Regions from separate parts of the Pseudomonas mercuritolerans genome, predicted to be linked through region 1. Evidence: riboswitches for the same ligand, from Rfam matches in the RefSeq annotation. Region 1 holds a riboswitch; each other region holds the start of a gene.

Region 1 (5,335 bases):
TGCTGCACAGCCCGGAGGAGTTGAGCCGGCCAGACCACCTCGATGCGGAACTGAAAAGCTGGCTGGCGTTCGCCGTACAGAAATGCGAGGAGGTGGCCGTGCTCGCCGGGGCGGTCAGCGAGCCGCAAGCGTTGCGTGCGTAGCGCTTCGCAGGACTGAGCCTGCACAGTTCGCGTTTTACTCGGCACTCACTGCAATACACAAAACCCCTGTGGGAGCGAGCCCGCTCGCGAAAGTGGTGTGTCAGCTACACATGCATCAAGCGAGGAAGCGCAATATCGGCGCACCATCGAACGGGTCCGTCAGATAGTGCGCCCTGACCCCGAAAGTCGTCTGTAACCGCTCCGGCGTCAGCACGTGCAGCGGCTCGCCAAGCGCGACCAGACGCCCGCGCTCCAGCACCGCCAGGCGATCGCATTTGAGCGCCTGATTGAGATCGTGCAGGGCGATCAGCGTAGTCACCGGCAGTGCGCGCACCACTTGCAGAATGCTCAACTGATGCTGGATATCGAGGTGGTTGGCCGGCTCGTCGAGCAGCAGGATCTGCGGGCGCTGCGCCAGTGCGCGGGCGATGTGCACGCGCTGGCGTTCACCGCCGGAGAGGCTGCGCCAGAGGCGGTTGCGCAGGTGCACGGCGTCGACGTCGACCAGCGCTTGCTCGACGATGGCGTCATCGGCCGGCGACCACGGTTGCAGCGCCGACAACCACGGCGTGCGCCCCAGCGCCACCGCGTCGAACACGCGAATGCCATCGTCGGTATCGGCCTGTTGCTCAACCACTGCGAGTGTCTGCGCGATGCTGCGCCGTGACATCTTGCCCAGCGCCTGACCGTCGAGCTGCACATGGCCCACGCTCGGGTCACGCAGTCCGGCCAGCAATTTGAGCAACGTGGATTTACCCGAACCGTTCGGCCCGACAATGCCCAGGGTCTCGCCGCGCTGAACATCGAGACTGACACCATTGAGCAACTCGGCGCCGCGCACTTTGAAGCCCACACCCGCACAACTCAGAACCGTGTTCATCGCGCCGATCTCCGGCCTACCAGAATCAGCGCGAACACCGGCGCGCCGACCAGTGCGGTGATCACGCCGACCGGAATCACCTGACCCTTTATCAGGGTGCGCGACAGCACATCGGCGGCGATCAGAAACACCGCGCCGCCCAGCGCACTGGCCGGCAGCAGACGCGCATGACCGGTGCCGAGCAACAACCGCGCTGCGTGGGGAATCACCAGCCCGACAAAACCGATCGAGCCGACGATCGATACCATCACCGCCGTTACCAGCGCGGCGCAGCCGATCAACAGAATCTGCACGCGGCGCACGGCAATGCCGAGGGATGCCGCCGAATCCGCGCCAAAGGTGAACGCATCCAGTGCTCGCCGGTGGCACAGACAAACGACCAATCCCAATACAGCCACAGGTACTGCCAGCCACACCGACGGCCAGCGCACGCCGCCGAGATTGCCCAACAGCCAGAACATGATCCCCCGCGCTTGTTCGGAGCTGGCCGAGCGGGTGATCAGAAACGCGGTGAGGGCATTGAACAATTGCGAGCCGGCGATCCCGGCGAGAATGATCTGCCCGGTGCCGCTGGCCGAGCCGCTGACTCGCGCCAACAGAATCACCAGTACGAACGCTGTCACCGCGCCGGCAAAGGCACCGACCGACAATGAAATCGCCCCGGCACCGACGCCGAGGAGGGCGACCATCACCGCGCCGGTCGAGGCGCCTGCAGAAATACCCAGCAGATACGGATCGGCCAACGGATTGCGCAGCAGCGATTGCAGGATCACCCCGCACGTCGCCAGGCCGGCGCCGCAGGCCGCCGCGACCAGCGCGCGGGTCAGGCGATAGTTCCAGACAATGCCTTCGTCGATCGGGTCGAGCACATAACCGGCGCCCCACAGCTTGTTGGCCAGCACCTGCAACACTACGCTCGGCTCGATCGAAGTCTCACCAATGGCCACGCCGCCGATCAGCGCGACCGACAGCGTCAACAGCACCAGCAGCAAACGGATCAGGCGTCTGCTCATGGCAACAGGTCGTAGCCGTTGATCGCGCTGGCCAATTGTTCGAGGCCGTCGAAGGTGCGCAGGCTGGCCTGCATGGCCATGGCGTCAAGGATGATGATGCGGTTGTGCTTGACCGCGTCCATGTTGCGCGTCACCGGATCACTGCGCAGGAAGGCGAGTTTCTTCTGATAGTCGTCCGCCGGGAAACGTCGACGATCCATGCGCGCGATGACCAGGAAAGTCGGGTTGGCCTTGGCGATGGTTTCCCAGCCGACGGTCGGCCATTCTTCATCCGACTCGACCACGTTGCGCACGCCGAGGGTGCTGAGCATGAAATCGGGAACGCCTTTGTGCCCGGCCACGAACGGCTCGATGTCCATCTCGGCGCTGGAGAACCACACCAGGGCGCTGACGTCTTTGCGCTGCTGCTTTTTCGCCGTGGCGATCGACTGCGCGAGGCTGGCTTTGAGCTGCTCATTGAGCTGCTCGCCACGCGCCTGCACATCGAAAATCGCTGCGAGCTGGCTCACGGCTTTGTAGATGCTGTCGATGCGAAACGGCGCCAGCCGCGTGCCGTCCGAGCCGACGAGGTTGTCCTTGGCTTCGCAATCGGAGGGGAGCAGGTAGGTGGGAATCTTCAGTTCATGGAACTGCTCACGAGTGCCGACCGCGCCTTGCGGCCCGACCATCCATTCCAGCTCGACGGCAACCAGCTCCGGGCGTTTGGCGATCACCGCTTCGAAACTCGGCTCGTTGTCGGCGAGGCGCTCGATCCTGTCGTTCTGCGCTTTGTATGTGCCCAGCACGTCGTTGAACCAAAGCGAAGTGCCAACGACCTTGTCGCCCAGACCCAAGGCGTAGAGCATTTCGGTGCCGGCCTGGCCGATGGTCACCGTGCGATCGGGCGCGTGCTGAAAGGTCAGGCTGCTGCCGCAGTTTTCGACGGTCAGCGGATACGCGGTCGGCGCCGCTTGTGCCAGAGCGCAGAAGCTGAGAGCGGTGAGCAGGGTGGCAAGGCGGGGCAGCAGCATGGGGCAGTCTCCAGGAGAACCGTACGGGAGCGGGCGGGTACGGTTGGAAACACACCTCGGGCGCGGTCGTGGAAACTGCGCAAGGCCGGCACGGGGAAAATGCGCACGGCACGATGTCCTTCCCGGACACCCCGCCGGTTAGTCAGTCACTGTGCCGGCAGGTCTCCTGACTGATGCGTCATCGCCACGCTCCGGCCTTCCCGGGGTTCACCCAGTGGCAGTCGAGGAGCAGGCTCGGCACCTACAGTTGCGGGGGCAGTTCCGATTGATGCTGTGCAAGCATTTCGGATTCCCTATTAATTCCGTGTGGAAACCGGCGCGGGCATGGTAGTCGATCAGGCCGCTCAAGGGGAGCCGAATCTGCCTTTGTAGGAGCTGCCGAAGGCTGCGGTCTTTTGATCTGGTCTTTAACGTGCAAGATCAAAAGATCGCAGCCTTCGGCAGCTCCTACACGGGCGCATGTTTCCGTGGAGGAGCGTTTGCAATCCGGGGGTAAGCTTGGCTAATATACGATCCATATACACATCGTATCGGATTCATATATGGGCATCGTAAAGATTTCAGAGGACATGCACGAGAACCTGCGCATCTCCAGCAACGCCCTCAGCCGCTCGATCAACGCGCAGGCCGAGCACTGGATGCGCATCGGCATGCTCGCCGAGCTGCATCCCAACCTCGACCACAGCGCCATTTGCCGCCTGCTGATCCGCGCCGAACAGAGTGGTGGCCTGGATCTGCAACAACTGACTCAGGAAGCCGTCAGCGCATGAAAAACCAGATCAAGATCAATACCCCGGCCGACATCGAAAAATCCCGCGCCGCTGGCAAGCTCGCCGCTGAAGTACTGGCGATGCTGGTGCCGCATGTGAAGGCCGGGGTGACCACCGATGAGCTGGACCGGTTGTGCAACGATTACATCGTCAATGTGCAGAAAGCCGTGCCGGCCAATGTCGGTTATCACGGCTTTCCGAAAACCGTCTGCGCGTCGGTCAACGATGTGGTGTGCCACGGCATTCCATCGGGTACGCCATTGAAGGATGGCGACATCGTTAATCTCGACATCGCCGTGATCAAGGATGGCTGGTTCGGTGATACCAGCCGCATGTACGTCGTGGGTGAGGCGACTCCTGAAGCGCAGCACCTGATCAAGACCACTTACGACGCGATGTGCGCGGGCATTCGCGCAGTGAAACCGGGCGCAACGCTGGGCGATATCGGTTACGCGATCCAGAGCCTGGCGGAGGCGGAGGGCTTCAGCGTGGTGCGCGAGTACTGCGGCCATGGCATCGGCAAGGTCTATCACGACGAACCGCAAATCCTGCATTACGGCTTTCCCAATCAGGGTCTGAAGCTCAAGGCCGGGATGATTTTCACCGTGGAACCGATGCTCAATGCCGGCAAACGCCATGTGAAGAACATGCCGGATGGCTGGACGGTGCTGACCAAGGATGGCTCGTTGTCGGCGCAGTGGGAGCATATGGTCGCGGTGACGGAGAGCGGGTTTGAAGTGCTGACGGCTTGGCCGGATGAGATTGAAGGTTACCGCGCTATTGTCTGATACCTCGTCGTCTGTTTCCCTCACCCTAGCCCTCTCCCAGAGGGAGAGGGGACTGACCGAGGGTGTTCTTTCGAGGTCCGCCGACCTGGCATACCGAGTCGAACTCAGGTTTTGAACAGCACAAAGATCGGCTCCCTTTCCCCTCGCCCCCCGTGGGGGAGAGGGCTGGGGTGAGGGGGGTAGATCCAACTGACTCAGCGCAATCAATGAGCACCGGCAGCCTTGTTCAAATCGCTCTCGGTCCATTCGGTATAAACACAAGCATCCGCCGTCGCCCAGCGCACCCGGACCGGATCGCCAGCCTTGAGTGGCATGCCCGCTGCCGACAGCGCTTTCACCGTCATCGACGTCCCGCCCGCAGTGACCACGCTGCAAGTCTGGCTCTCACCGAGAAACAGCACTTCCACCACCTTCGCCGACACCTCATTCCAGCCCGCCGCCAGCGGCTCATCGAGCGCCTGCTGCGTGCTCAACGCCAAGGCTTTTTCCGGACGCACCATCAGCAGCACATCCTGATCAGTGTGCAACCCGGACGTCAGCCGAATCGACAATGACTGCCCCTCGAAACTCGCTGCCGCATTCCCTTGCGCCTTGAGCTTGAGGAAGTTCGAATTGCCCAGAAACGACGCGACAAACGCATTCGGCGGATTCTGATAAAGGTCATACCCGCTGCCCAAGCCGACAATCTTGCCGTGGCTGAAAATCGCGATGCGTTGCGACAGCCGCATGGC
Region 2 (5,335 bases), on a different contig from region 1:
CCACGCACTGATCAGGCCAAGAGCCAGCCAGAACGCGACGTTGGTCAGCTGCGAAGCGATTTTGAACTGGGTTTCCAGTGCCTCTGGGGCAAGCATCGAATGCACCTGCGGTTGCGGCGCGCCGATCACGTGCGGTACCGCAAGAATCGCGACACCGAGAAGCTTCATCAACCAGTGGCGGCTGAAGGCAATCAGTGCCAGGCCAACCGCGGTCGAAGCGGCGGTGCCGATCCACCAGATCTGCCGCGATGCGAGATCGGCAGCCGCAGTGCCCGGCAATTCAGGTGGCAGGCCCAAGGTCGGCGCGAGAACGAACGTCGCGTAACCGGCCAGACCCCAGAGCAGCCCTTGCGAGGTCTTGGTTGGCGCGCGCAGGGTATACAGGCCGGCGAGCATCAGGGCGAAACCCACCGCCACCACCAGATTACCGCCAGTGGTCGAGGCCACACGCTGCCAGCCATCTTCCGGCTCCCAGGCTTCGCCATCATGGCTGTGCGCCGCGGTGCCGGCGGCGTGTTCGTGAATTTGCGCGACCGGTTCGGATTTCTCGAAGGTTTCGGCCTGCAGAATCAGTGGCGAAACCCAGAAACTCTGCAGCAGGGTCAGGAGCAGTGCGGCCAGCAAGCCGGTGAACCCTGCGGTTTGCGCGATACGCTTGATCATCTCGGCAGGCCTCAGTGGCATGGGAATGCGGCGCTGTGGCGGGTATCGTGAGCGGCGTTGTGCACCGCTTCGATGTGCGAGAAACCGGCGAACCAGACCAGACTGGCACCGAGGATCGAGGCGAAGAGGGCGGCGGCCACGCGTTGGCCCAAGGTGGTGCTGCTGGAAATGTGGTCAGTGTGGCTGACGGTATTGCTGGTGATCGACATAGCGCTTCCCTCTGAAATGTCAGCGGGTAAACAGAGCGCAGGAAAATCCCTGCGAGCCGGGCACGCAGGGATTTCGAACAGCGCCCGCCCACCGCGGGTTTGTTTGTGATCAGCGACGCTTGCGCGCGCTGGGTGTTGCGGGCCGGTCTCCGGGCTTGCGAGGGGTTGGCTTGGCGCCGACCTGCAAGCGTCACCTTCCCATGCCGGGGCACAGTGGATCTAACGCTTCGCTCGCTTACCGTTGCGGGGGCAGCACCGGACTGACATGGCTTTGAGTAAAGCACATGATTCACCGGTTTCCCGTTTCACCCTGTGAAGGGCACCCGTAACAAGGTGGGCAGGAGAACATGGGTTTGGGTTTTTAGTCAATTTCCGGGCGTTTTTGGTGCTGCGAGGGGGGCGTTTTTTTTTGATGTTTTTGGGTGTATATCCGTTGCTGCGGTAACGGCTGCTTAGGGTTTCGCCCTTACGGCGAGTCACCTTTTCCAGACGCCAAAAAGGTAACCGAAAAGGCTTGCTGCTGCGTTCGGCCCTCGCAGGCTCGGGTTCCTTCGCTACGGGACTGATCCGCTCAGCCTTCCGACGTCGCCGGTGGATCAAGATCAAGGGCACTCGAGCTTGCGCTCATTGTTGAGTGGTGAAAAGCGTGTGGTCTGCTTTGGATCTGTGTTGGATCCGCCCCTCACCCCAGCCCTCTCCCGAGGGAGAGGGAGCCGATTTGCGGGCTTTTCAGAATCTGCATTCGACTCGATATCGCAAGTCGGCGTATTTCGCCTGAACACCTCGGTCAGTCCCCTCTCCCTCCGGGAGAGGGCTAGGGTGAGGGGCTTTTGCTCTGGCTCTTGATCTTTTGCCCCTTCGGCAGGCTTCGTTACGGGATCGGTCCCGTAACGAAGGTACCCCGAGCCCCAGCGAGCGGGCCGTACGCCGGGGCAAAGCCTTTTGGTTCCTTTTTGCTGGGCCGGCACTCCGGCGTTTGAAAAAGGGACTCGCTGTAAGAGCGAAACCATAGGAAGCCGTTACAGCAGCAACGGATATACCCCCAGTTTCAGACTCACCGACCATTGACCCACGACGGACCCATGCGTAGCCTTGCGCTTTCGAGGTTCTTCGGCACTTGCCGAAGCTAAGAAGGGAACGCGGTCAAAGCCGCGGCTGCCCCCGCAACTGTGAACGGTGATGTTCGTTGCCACGCCACTGCCAGCTCAATCGATGAGCCAGCGGGAAGGCGCAATGAACGCCAGGCCCCACGCCTGAACGCCGTCAGCCAGGAGACCTGCCTCGTCACAGATTCTCACTACAACCGGGCGGGGTGATCCGGTGGCGAATGCTTCCGGCGTGCACGCGCGCTGCCGGTTCTCGTCCCGTATGCCCGCCGCTTGCCAAAGGGCATACCGATGAAAACACTGGCCAAACTCCCCGTCACCATCGTCACCGGTTTCCTCGGTTCGGGCAAAACCACGCTGCTGCGGCACATGCTCGACAACGCTCAGGGCCGGCGCATCGCGGTGATCGTCAATGAGTTCGGCGAGCTCGGCATCGACGGTGAGATCCTCAAGCAATGCACCATCGGCTGCACCGAAGAAGAGGCCAGCGGCCGCGTATATGAGCTGGCCAACGGCTGCCTGTGCTGCACGGTGCAGGAAGAATTCTTCCCGGTAATGCGCGAACTGGTTGCCCGTCGCGGCGATCTCGACCACATCCTTATCGAAACTTCCGGTCTGGCTCTGCCCAAGCCGTTGGTGCAAGCCTTCCAGTGGCCGGAAATCCGTAGCGCCTGCACCGTTGACGCGGTGATCACCGTGGTCGACAGCCCGGCCGTCGCTGCTGGCACCTTCGCAGCGTTCCCGGATCAGGTCGATGCCCAGCGCAAACTCGATCCGAACCTTGATCACGAGTCGCCGCTGCACGAATTGTTCGCCGATCAACTGGCCAGTGCTGACCTGGTCATCCTCAACAAAGCCGACCAGACCAGCGCGGAAGATCTGGCTCGCGTGCGCGCTGAAGTCGCCGAAGAGCTGCCGCCGGCAGTCAAAATCATCGAAGCCAGCAACGGTCGTCTGCCGCTTGACGTGTTGATCGGCCTCGGTGCCGGCTCCGAAGAGCATATCGACAGCCGCCACAGTCACCACGATCATCACCACGACGGTGATGACGACGATCACGATCACGACGCCTTCGATTCGATCTCCATCGAACTTCCGCAAGCCGACGAAAGCCTGCTGCTCGACGCGCTGACGCAATTGGTGGTGCAACACGGCATCCTGCGGGTCAAAGGCTTCGCGGCGATTCCGAACAAGCCGATGCGCCTGTTGATCCAGGGTGTGGGCACGCGTTTCGACAAGCATTTCGACCGTCAGTGGGGCGCCGAAGAAGCGCGCGTCACGCGTCTGGTGCTGATCGGTCAGGAACTCGATGCCACACAACTTGAAGCGCAATTGCGCGCTGCGCTCAGCGTTTAAGCCATGCACCTGCTCAGGACCCAGCCCGGCGGATTCGTCTCGGACGACAACATTGCCGACCTCGGACAAACTCCCGCCGAGCTGGTGATCCTGTGCAGTGGCGATTCCAGCCTGGCGCTGCTCGCCGAGGCTGCGCAGCAATTGCCGGATGACTACCCGAGCCTGCGCCTGGCCAATCCGATGCAGGTGCAGAATCATGCCTCGGTCGATCTGTATGTCGACGAAGTGCTGCGCCACGCCAAGGTCATTCTGATCTCCCTGCATGGCGGCATTGCCTATTGGCGCTACGGCGTCGAGCGGCTGGTGGAGTTGTCGGAGCGCGGCGTGCAACTGATTCTGGTGCCCGGCGATGACCGCCCGGACCCCGAGCTCAGTGGCTTGAGCACGGTCAGCGCCGAAGTACGCGATCGACTCTGGCAATTTCTGCGTCAAGGCGGCATGGGCAATGCACTGGATTTCTTCCGTTGCCTGGGCAACCAATGGTTCGCCCGCGATTACCCGTGGAACGAGCCGCAAACCCTGCCGCGCACGGCAATTTATCACCCACAGAAAAACAGCGCTGCCCTGAGCGACTGGCAAGCCGAATGGCTGCCCGGTCAACCGGTGGCGGCGCTGTTGTTTTATCGCTCGCATTTGCAGGCGGCAAACACAGCGTTCATCGATGTGTTCTGCCAGCGTTTGCAGGCAGCCGGACTCAATCCGCTGCCGATCGCGGTGGCCAGTCTGAAAGAACCCGGTTGCCTGTCGGTGGTCGAGGACTGGCTGGATGAAGTCGAGGCGGGGGTGATTCTCAACACCACCGGTTTTGCCCAATCAAGTCCCGAGGCGCCGCATCTGCGCCCGTTTCGCCGCAACATTCCGGTGATTCAAGCGATCTGCGCCCAGGACAACGAGCCTGGCTGGCGCGACAGCGAACAGGGCCTCGGGCCGCGTGATCTGGCGATGCACATTGCTTTGCCGGAGCTTGACGGGCGCATCATCAGCCGGCCGATCAGCTTCAAGGATCTGGCCTGGCGCAGCGAGCGCAGTCAGTCCGATGTGGTCTGCTATCGCGCCCAGCCCGAACGCATGGATTTCGTCGCCGAACTGGCGCGGCGCTGGGTAGCTTTGGCACGCGTGCCGAACGGCGAAAAACGCATCGCGCTGATCCTCGCCAACTACCCGACCCGCGACGGCCGCATCGGCAACGGTGTCGGCCTCGATACGCCGGCGGCGGCGCTGAATATCCTCCGCGCATTGCGTGCCGAAGGTTATCCGATCACGGCCGAGTTGCCCGACAGCGGCACCGAGCTGATCCAGCAACTGCTCGGCGGTGTCAGCAACGACCTCGACAGCCTTGACCTGCGCCCGTGTCAGCAGAGCCTGGCGATGGACGATTACCTGGCAATGTTCAATGCGCTGCCGCAGGCCAATCGCGCTGCGGTGGTCGAGCGTTGGGGATCGCCACACAACGATCCGATGTGCCGCGACGGTCGCTTGATGATCGCCGGTCTGCGTTTCGGTCTGACCTTTGTCGGCATCCAGCCGGCCCGGGGTTATCAGGTCGATCCGAGCGCGGTGTATCACGACCCGGACCTGGTTCCGCCGCATGGCTATCTGGCGTTCTATTTCTGGTTGCGCAACACCTACGGCGCCCACGGCGTGATCCACGTCGGCAAGCATGGCAATCTCGAATGGCTGCCGGGCAAAGGCGTTGGGCTATCGGAAAACTGCTGGCCGGATGCGTTGCTCGGCCCGCTGCCAAATATCTATCCGTTTATCGTCAACGATCCGGGCGAGGGCGCCCAGGCCAAGCGGCGCACGCAAGCGGTGATCATCGACCACCTGATGCCACCGCTGACCCGCGCCGAAACCTACGGACCGCTGCGCAATCTGGAGCTGCTCGCCGACGAGTATTACGAGGCGCAACTGCTCGATCCGCGCCGCGCCCGTGAGTTGCAACGCGACATTCTGCAATTGGTGCGTGACACGCAGATCGACCGCGAACTGCAACTGGACGCA
Region 3 (5,335 bases), on a different contig from region 1:
CCGCGTAGCCGCTAGAATCCTGAATCTATATTGATGGCAAACCGCCTGCGTGATGACGCAGGCGGTTTTGTTTCTGTCCATTCGGCAGAGAAAGCCGCAGCCAGATCAGGATGTTCTGCTTATGACGATGTCGGCCCGCCTCACCTTGATCCTTTGCGCCGCGCTGCTCAGCGCCTGCGCCAGCCGTACACCGCCGCCAGCCCCCGTGGTTCGCGCGCCAATCGTGTTCGCTCCTTCCCAGGCTTTTTCCCCCGTTGCTGAAGACGTGCTGTTCCGCGCCCTCGGCCTGGTCGGCACGCCGTATCGCTGGGGCGGCAACACGCCAGATTCCGGTTTCGATTGCAGTGGTCTGATCGGTTTCGTCTACCGCGACGCGGCGGGAATTTCGCTGCCACGCTCGACCCGCGAAATGATCGTCATGCAGGCGCCGAATGTCGGCAAGGAAGGCTTGCAGACCGGCGACCTGATTTTCTTCGCCACCAATGGCGGCTCGCAGGTCAGTCACGCGGGAATTTACGTCGGTGAGGGGCGCTTCGTGCACGCACCGGCCACGGGCGGCACGGTCAAGCTCGATAGCCTATCGAAGGCCTATTGGCAGAAGGCGTATTTGAGCGCCAAGCGGGTGTTGCAGCCGGGGCAGTTGGCGCATAACCCCTAGCTCGAATACATAACGAACTGTGGGAGCGAGCCTGCTCGCGAAGGCGGAGTGTCAGTCGACAATGATTTGACTGATAAACCTCTTTCGCGAGCAGGCTCGCTCCCACATTTTTTTACGTCGTGCTCAGCTTATTTGCTGGCCGACACGCGCCACACCTTGTTCCCGACATCATCCGCCACCAGCAAGCCACCTTGCTGATCGATCACCACGCCCACCGGGCGGCCCAGCGCATTCTCGTCCTTGTCGAGGAAACCGGTCAGCACATCCACCGGCTGCCCGGTCGGCTTGCCGCCAGTAAACGGCACGAAAATCACCTTGTAGCCGCTGTGCGGTTTGCGGTTCCACGAGCCGTGCTGGCCAATGAATGCGCCTTCCTTGAATTGCGCCGGCAGGCTGTTGCCCTCGGCGAAGGTCAGGCCCAGCGAAGCGGTGTGCGGACCGACCGCGTAATCCGGAGCGATGGCCTTGGCCACCAGATCAGGATTCTGCGGTTTGACCCGCACATCGACGTGTTGCCCGTAGTAGCTGAACGGCCAGCCATAGAAGCCGCCGTCCTTGACCGAGGTGATGTAGTCCGGCACCAGATCGCTGCCGATTTCGTCACGCTCGTTGACCGCTGTCCACAATGCGCCGCTGCTAGGCTCCCAGGCGAGGCCGTTGGGGTTGCGAATGCCGGATGCGAAGATGCGGTGATTGCCGGTCGCGCGATCGACTTCCCAGATCGCCGCGCGGCCTTCTTCCTGATCCAGGCCGTTTTCGCCAACGTTACTGTTCGAGCCGACGGTGACGTAGAGCTTGTTGCCGTCCTTGCTGGCGATGACGTTTTTCGTCCAGTGGTGATTCAGCGTGCCGCCGGGCAAGTCGACGACTTTGATCGGTTGGGTCTTGATCTCGGTGGCGCCCGGCTCGTAGTTGAAGCGCAGCAGGCGGTCGGTGTCGGCTACGTACAAATCGTTGCCGACGAGCGTCATGCCAAACGGCGAGTTGAGGTTCTGCAGAAATACCGTGCGGGTTTCTGCGACGCCATCGTGGTCGGCATCACGCAACAGGGTGATGCGGTTCGGGCTGGGTACACCGGCACCGGCCTTGCCCATGACTTTCTTCATCACCCAGCCACGAATGCCTTTGCTGTCATCGGGCTTGGGCGGCGCATTGGTTTCCGCCACCAGCACATCGCCGTTGGGCAACACATAGAGCCAGCGTGGGTGATCGAGGCCTTCGGCAAACGCGGCGACCTGGGTGCCGGCCGCAGCGGTCGGTTTCGCACCTTCCGGCCAGCCCACCGCCGGGGCGATGTTCACTGTCGGGATCAGCGTCTTGTTCGGTTCGGGCAGTTTCGGTGACGGGCCGGTGCCGTCGGAGACTTGCAGGCTGGAGGTTTCACCGCAGGCGGCGAGCCCGCCAGCGACGGCGATGATAAGAGCGAGTTGGGCCTTGCGCATTGCTGATCTTCCCTATGAATGCATTCCTAAACATAGAGGAGGGCGCAGGCCCGATGGTTCAACTGCTCAACCGCGGGCTTCCTTGAACAGCACGGCGATGCCCGGATGATAGTTGCCCGCGTCGCTGCGCAATTTGCGATAGGCGTAGGGGAAATACCAGGCGACTGCGCAGGTGTGTTCCTTTTGCAGGTCGTCGACCATGTCCTGCAGTTCTTCAGGGCTGGCGCTGTGCTGGGCTTTTTGCGGAGCAACGAACAGGCAGCCGAGCTTGAGATCGCTGGCGTAGCTGATGCGCTTGGCATCATGGGTGATGTCGAGCAGGGCCTGGGTCAGGTTGAGGTTGTTGACCCGTGGCCAGCGTTGCGTGGCCTGAATGAATGCCCGGTCTTCGCTGCCGGCAATCAACAGATCGGCGCGCGCATTGCGTTCGCCTTCTTCGTTCTGTTTGCGCGTGGCCGTGTCGTTCAGCGTGACCATTTCAGCCATCCACGCCGCTGCCGCGAGCAGGCCGAGATTGGCTTTTTCGTCGTGCCAATATGGCGTGTCGTTGTCGCCGCGAACGGTGTTGTAGCGATCGATACAGTCAAACCAGCGTTCCAGCACCGGGCGCAGGAATTCCAGGCGCGGGTTGCTGATGATCATGCCTTGCATCGTCGTCATCCTTATTGTTGTAGTGGGCTTTTTGGAAAAAGCATGGCTCTTTGATATCACTTGTCACAGTCTGGCACAAGATTGCCGCTGCACATTTGATCAGCGGCAGTTATTCGCGCGCAAAGCGCCTCTTCAATTGACGCTCCACCCCCAACCCTCTAACCTTCGCCGCTTGTTTCAGGTGCTCTGTGGCCCCGCGTCGACAGAGTGAAACAGGGAAGCCGGTGAGTGTGGTCCGCAAGCGAAGCCACGACGATCCCGGCGCTGCCCCCGCAACGGTAAATGAGTGAAAACTGCGCCTTGAGCCACTGCTTCGAAAGAAGCGGGAAGGCGCGCAGTCAGGCGAAACGCCGCTCATGAGCCCGGAGACCGGCCTGATCCATCTCAGCGGCATCACGGTGGGCGATGCCAGGCTTTTTGCCGTCTATTCTTGTGCCTGCCCGCCGTTATCCAGCCTCAACGGAGAGCTCCCCCATGACTGATTCCCCCGAGCGTGACGAACGCCATCTGGCGCGCATGCAGCGCAAGAAAGCCGTGATCGACGAACGCATTGCCAACTCGCCCGACGAATGTGGCCTGGTGCTGGTGCTGACCGGCAACGGCAAAGGCAAGAGCAGCTCGGCGTTCGGCATGCTCGCCCGCGCCATGGGCCACGGCATGCAGTGCGGCGTGGTGCAGTTCATCAAGGGCCGCAACAGCACGGGCGAAGAATTGTTTTTCCGTCGCTTTCCCGAGCAGGTGCGTTTCCACGTCATGGGCGAAGGCTTCACCTGGGAAACCCAGGATCGTCAGCGCGACATCGCCGCTGCGACCGCCGCTTGGGAAGTCTCCCGCGAATTGTTGCGCGACCCTTCGATCGGCCTGGTGGTGCTCGATGAATTGAACATCGCCCTCAAGCACGGCTACCTCGATCTCGATCAGGTGCTCAGCGATTTGCAGGCGCGTCCGCCGATGCAGCACGTGGTGGTCACCGGTCGCGGCGCCAAGCCGGAAATGATCGAGATGGGCGACACGGTCACCGAGATGGGCATGCTCAAACATGCCTTCCAGGCCGGGATCAAAGCGCAGAAAGGCGTCGAACTTTGAAGCAACCACGTCACTGCCCGGCGGTATTGATCGCCGCGCCGGCCTCCGGTCAGGGCAAGACCACCGTCACCGCCGCACTCGCCCGTTTGCATCGCAATCAGGGGCGCAAGGTCCGCGTGTTCAAATGCGGGCCGGATTTTCTCGACCCGATGATCCTCGAACGCGCCAGCGGTGCGCCGGTGTATCAACTGGACATGTGGATGGTCGGCGAGCAGGAAAGTCGCCGGCTGTTGTGGGAAGCCGCCGCCGAAGCCGACCTGATTCTGATCGAGGGGGTAATGGGCCTGTTCGACGGCACGCCATCCAGCGCTGATCTGGCGCGCCACTTCGGTGTGCCGGTGCTCGGCGTGATCGATGGCACCGCCATGGCGCAGACTTTTGGCGCCTTGGCGCTGGGCCTGGCGAAGTATCAGCCGGACTTGCCGTTCGCTGGCGTGCTGGCCAACCGCGTCGGCACCTTGCGCCATGCGCAATTGCTCGAAGGCAGCCTCACTGAAGGTCTGCGCTGGTACGGCGCGCTGTCCCGCGAGACCGGCATCGAATTGCCGAGCCGCCACCTCGGCCTGGTTCAGGCCAGCGAATTGAATGATCTGGATCTGCGTCTCGACGCGGCCGCCGATGCGCTGGCCAGCAGTTGCCAAGTCGCGCTGCCACCGGCCGTTGAATTCGCCGCGCCTGACGTCATTGCCGCCGAGCCTCTATTAAAAGGTGTGCGCATCGCTGTTGCCCGCGATGAAGCCTTTGCCTTCACCTATGGCGCCAGTCTCGATCTGCTGCGGGCGATGGGCGCCGAGCTGCAATTTTTCTCGCCGATCCGCGACACGCAATTGCCCGAGGCGGACAGCCTGTATCTGCCGGGCGGCTATCCAGAGCTGCATCACGTCGCGCTGGCGCAAAACGCCTCAATGCTTGCAGCAATCCGCGCGCACCACGCGGCGGGCAAGCCGTTGCTCGCCGAATGTGGCGGCATGCTTTATCTGCTGGATTCGCTGACTGATGTCGAAGGTACTCGTGCTGAGCTGGTCGGTTTGCTCAAGGGCGATGCGGTGATGCAGAAGCGTCTGGCGGCGCTGGCGTTGCAGGCAGTTGAGCTGCCGGAAGGGGAGTTGCGTGGGCATACCTATCATCATTCCCTGACCACCACCGAGCTGACGCCGATTGCCCGTGGGCTGAGTCCCAATGGCGGGCGTGGGGCCGAGGCGGTTTATCGCGAGGGACGGATGACGGCGTCGTACGTGCACTTTTATTTCCCATCGAATCCGACTGCGATTGCGGCATTGTTTGCGCCAGATCGTGAGGCCGCCTTCGCGAGCGGGCTCGCTCCCACAATGGATGACCTGAACCCTGTGGGAGCGAGCCTGCTCGCGAAAGGGCCATGACCGACAACACATTCTCCGAAGCCGAACGCGCAGCGGTCTACAAGGCCATCGCCGAACGCCGCGACATGCGCCACTTCACCGGTGGCAGCGTCGAGCCGCAGTTGCTGCGTCGTCTGCTC

Evidence for each region. Region 1 has a riboswitch for cobalamin ahead of ND528_RS09355 (ABC transporter substrate-binding protein). Riboswitches for the same ligand answer to the same signal wherever they lie in the genome.
Region 2: linked by a shared signal. The riboswitch ahead of cobW (cobalamin biosynthesis protein CobW) and the one ahead of ND528_RS09355 (ABC transporter substrate-binding protein) in region 1 are both predicted to bind cobalamin.
Region 3: linked by a shared signal. The riboswitch ahead of cobO (cob(I)yrinic acid a,c-diamide adenosyltransferase) and the one ahead of ND528_RS09355 (ABC transporter substrate-binding protein) in region 1 are both predicted to bind cobalamin.

The regions. Positions count from the first base shown of each region.
Region 1 covers NZ_JAMSHA010000003.1:203,343-208,677, reverse strand. The annotation lists partial or broken gene ND528_RS09370 (5-methyltetrahydropteroyltriglutamate--homocysteine S-methyltransferase) at 1-131, shown strand, start outside; gene ND528_RS09365 (ABC transporter ATP-binding protein) at 259-1,023, opposite strand; gene ND528_RS09360 (FecCD family ABC transporter permease) at 1,020-2,036, opposite strand; gene ND528_RS09355 (ABC transporter substrate-binding protein) at 2,033-3,046, opposite strand; cobalamin riboswitch at 3,186-3,379, opposite strand; gene ND528_RS09350 (ParD-like family protein) at 3,589-3,816, shown strand; gene map (type I methionyl aminopeptidase) at 3,813-4,604, shown strand; gene ND528_RS09340 (ABC transporter ATP-binding protein) at 4,808-5,335, opposite strand, start outside.
Region 2 covers NZ_JAMSHA010000013.1:64,184-69,518, reverse strand. The annotation lists gene ND528_RS27595 (CbtA family protein) at 1-663, opposite strand, end outside; gene ND528_RS27590 (CbtB domain-containing protein) at 675-872, opposite strand; cobalamin riboswitch at 996-1,214, opposite strand; cobalamin riboswitch at 1,959-2,170, shown strand; gene cobW (cobalamin biosynthesis protein CobW) at 2,270-3,334, shown strand; gene cobN (cobaltochelatase subunit CobN) at 3,338-5,335, shown strand, end outside.
Region 3 covers NZ_JAMSHA010000001.1:862,929-868,263, reverse strand. The annotation lists gene ND528_RS04035 (C40 family peptidase) at 122-658, shown strand; gene ND528_RS04030 (PQQ-dependent sugar dehydrogenase) at 787-2,100, opposite strand; gene ND528_RS04025 (hypothetical protein) at 2,167-2,751, opposite strand; cobalamin riboswitch at 2,914-3,143, shown strand; gene cobO (cob(I)yrinic acid a,c-diamide adenosyltransferase) at 3,226-3,837, shown strand; gene ND528_RS04015 (cobyrinate a,c-diamide synthase) at 3,834-5,216, shown strand; gene bluB (5,6-dimethylbenzimidazole synthase) at 5,213-5,335, shown strand, end outside.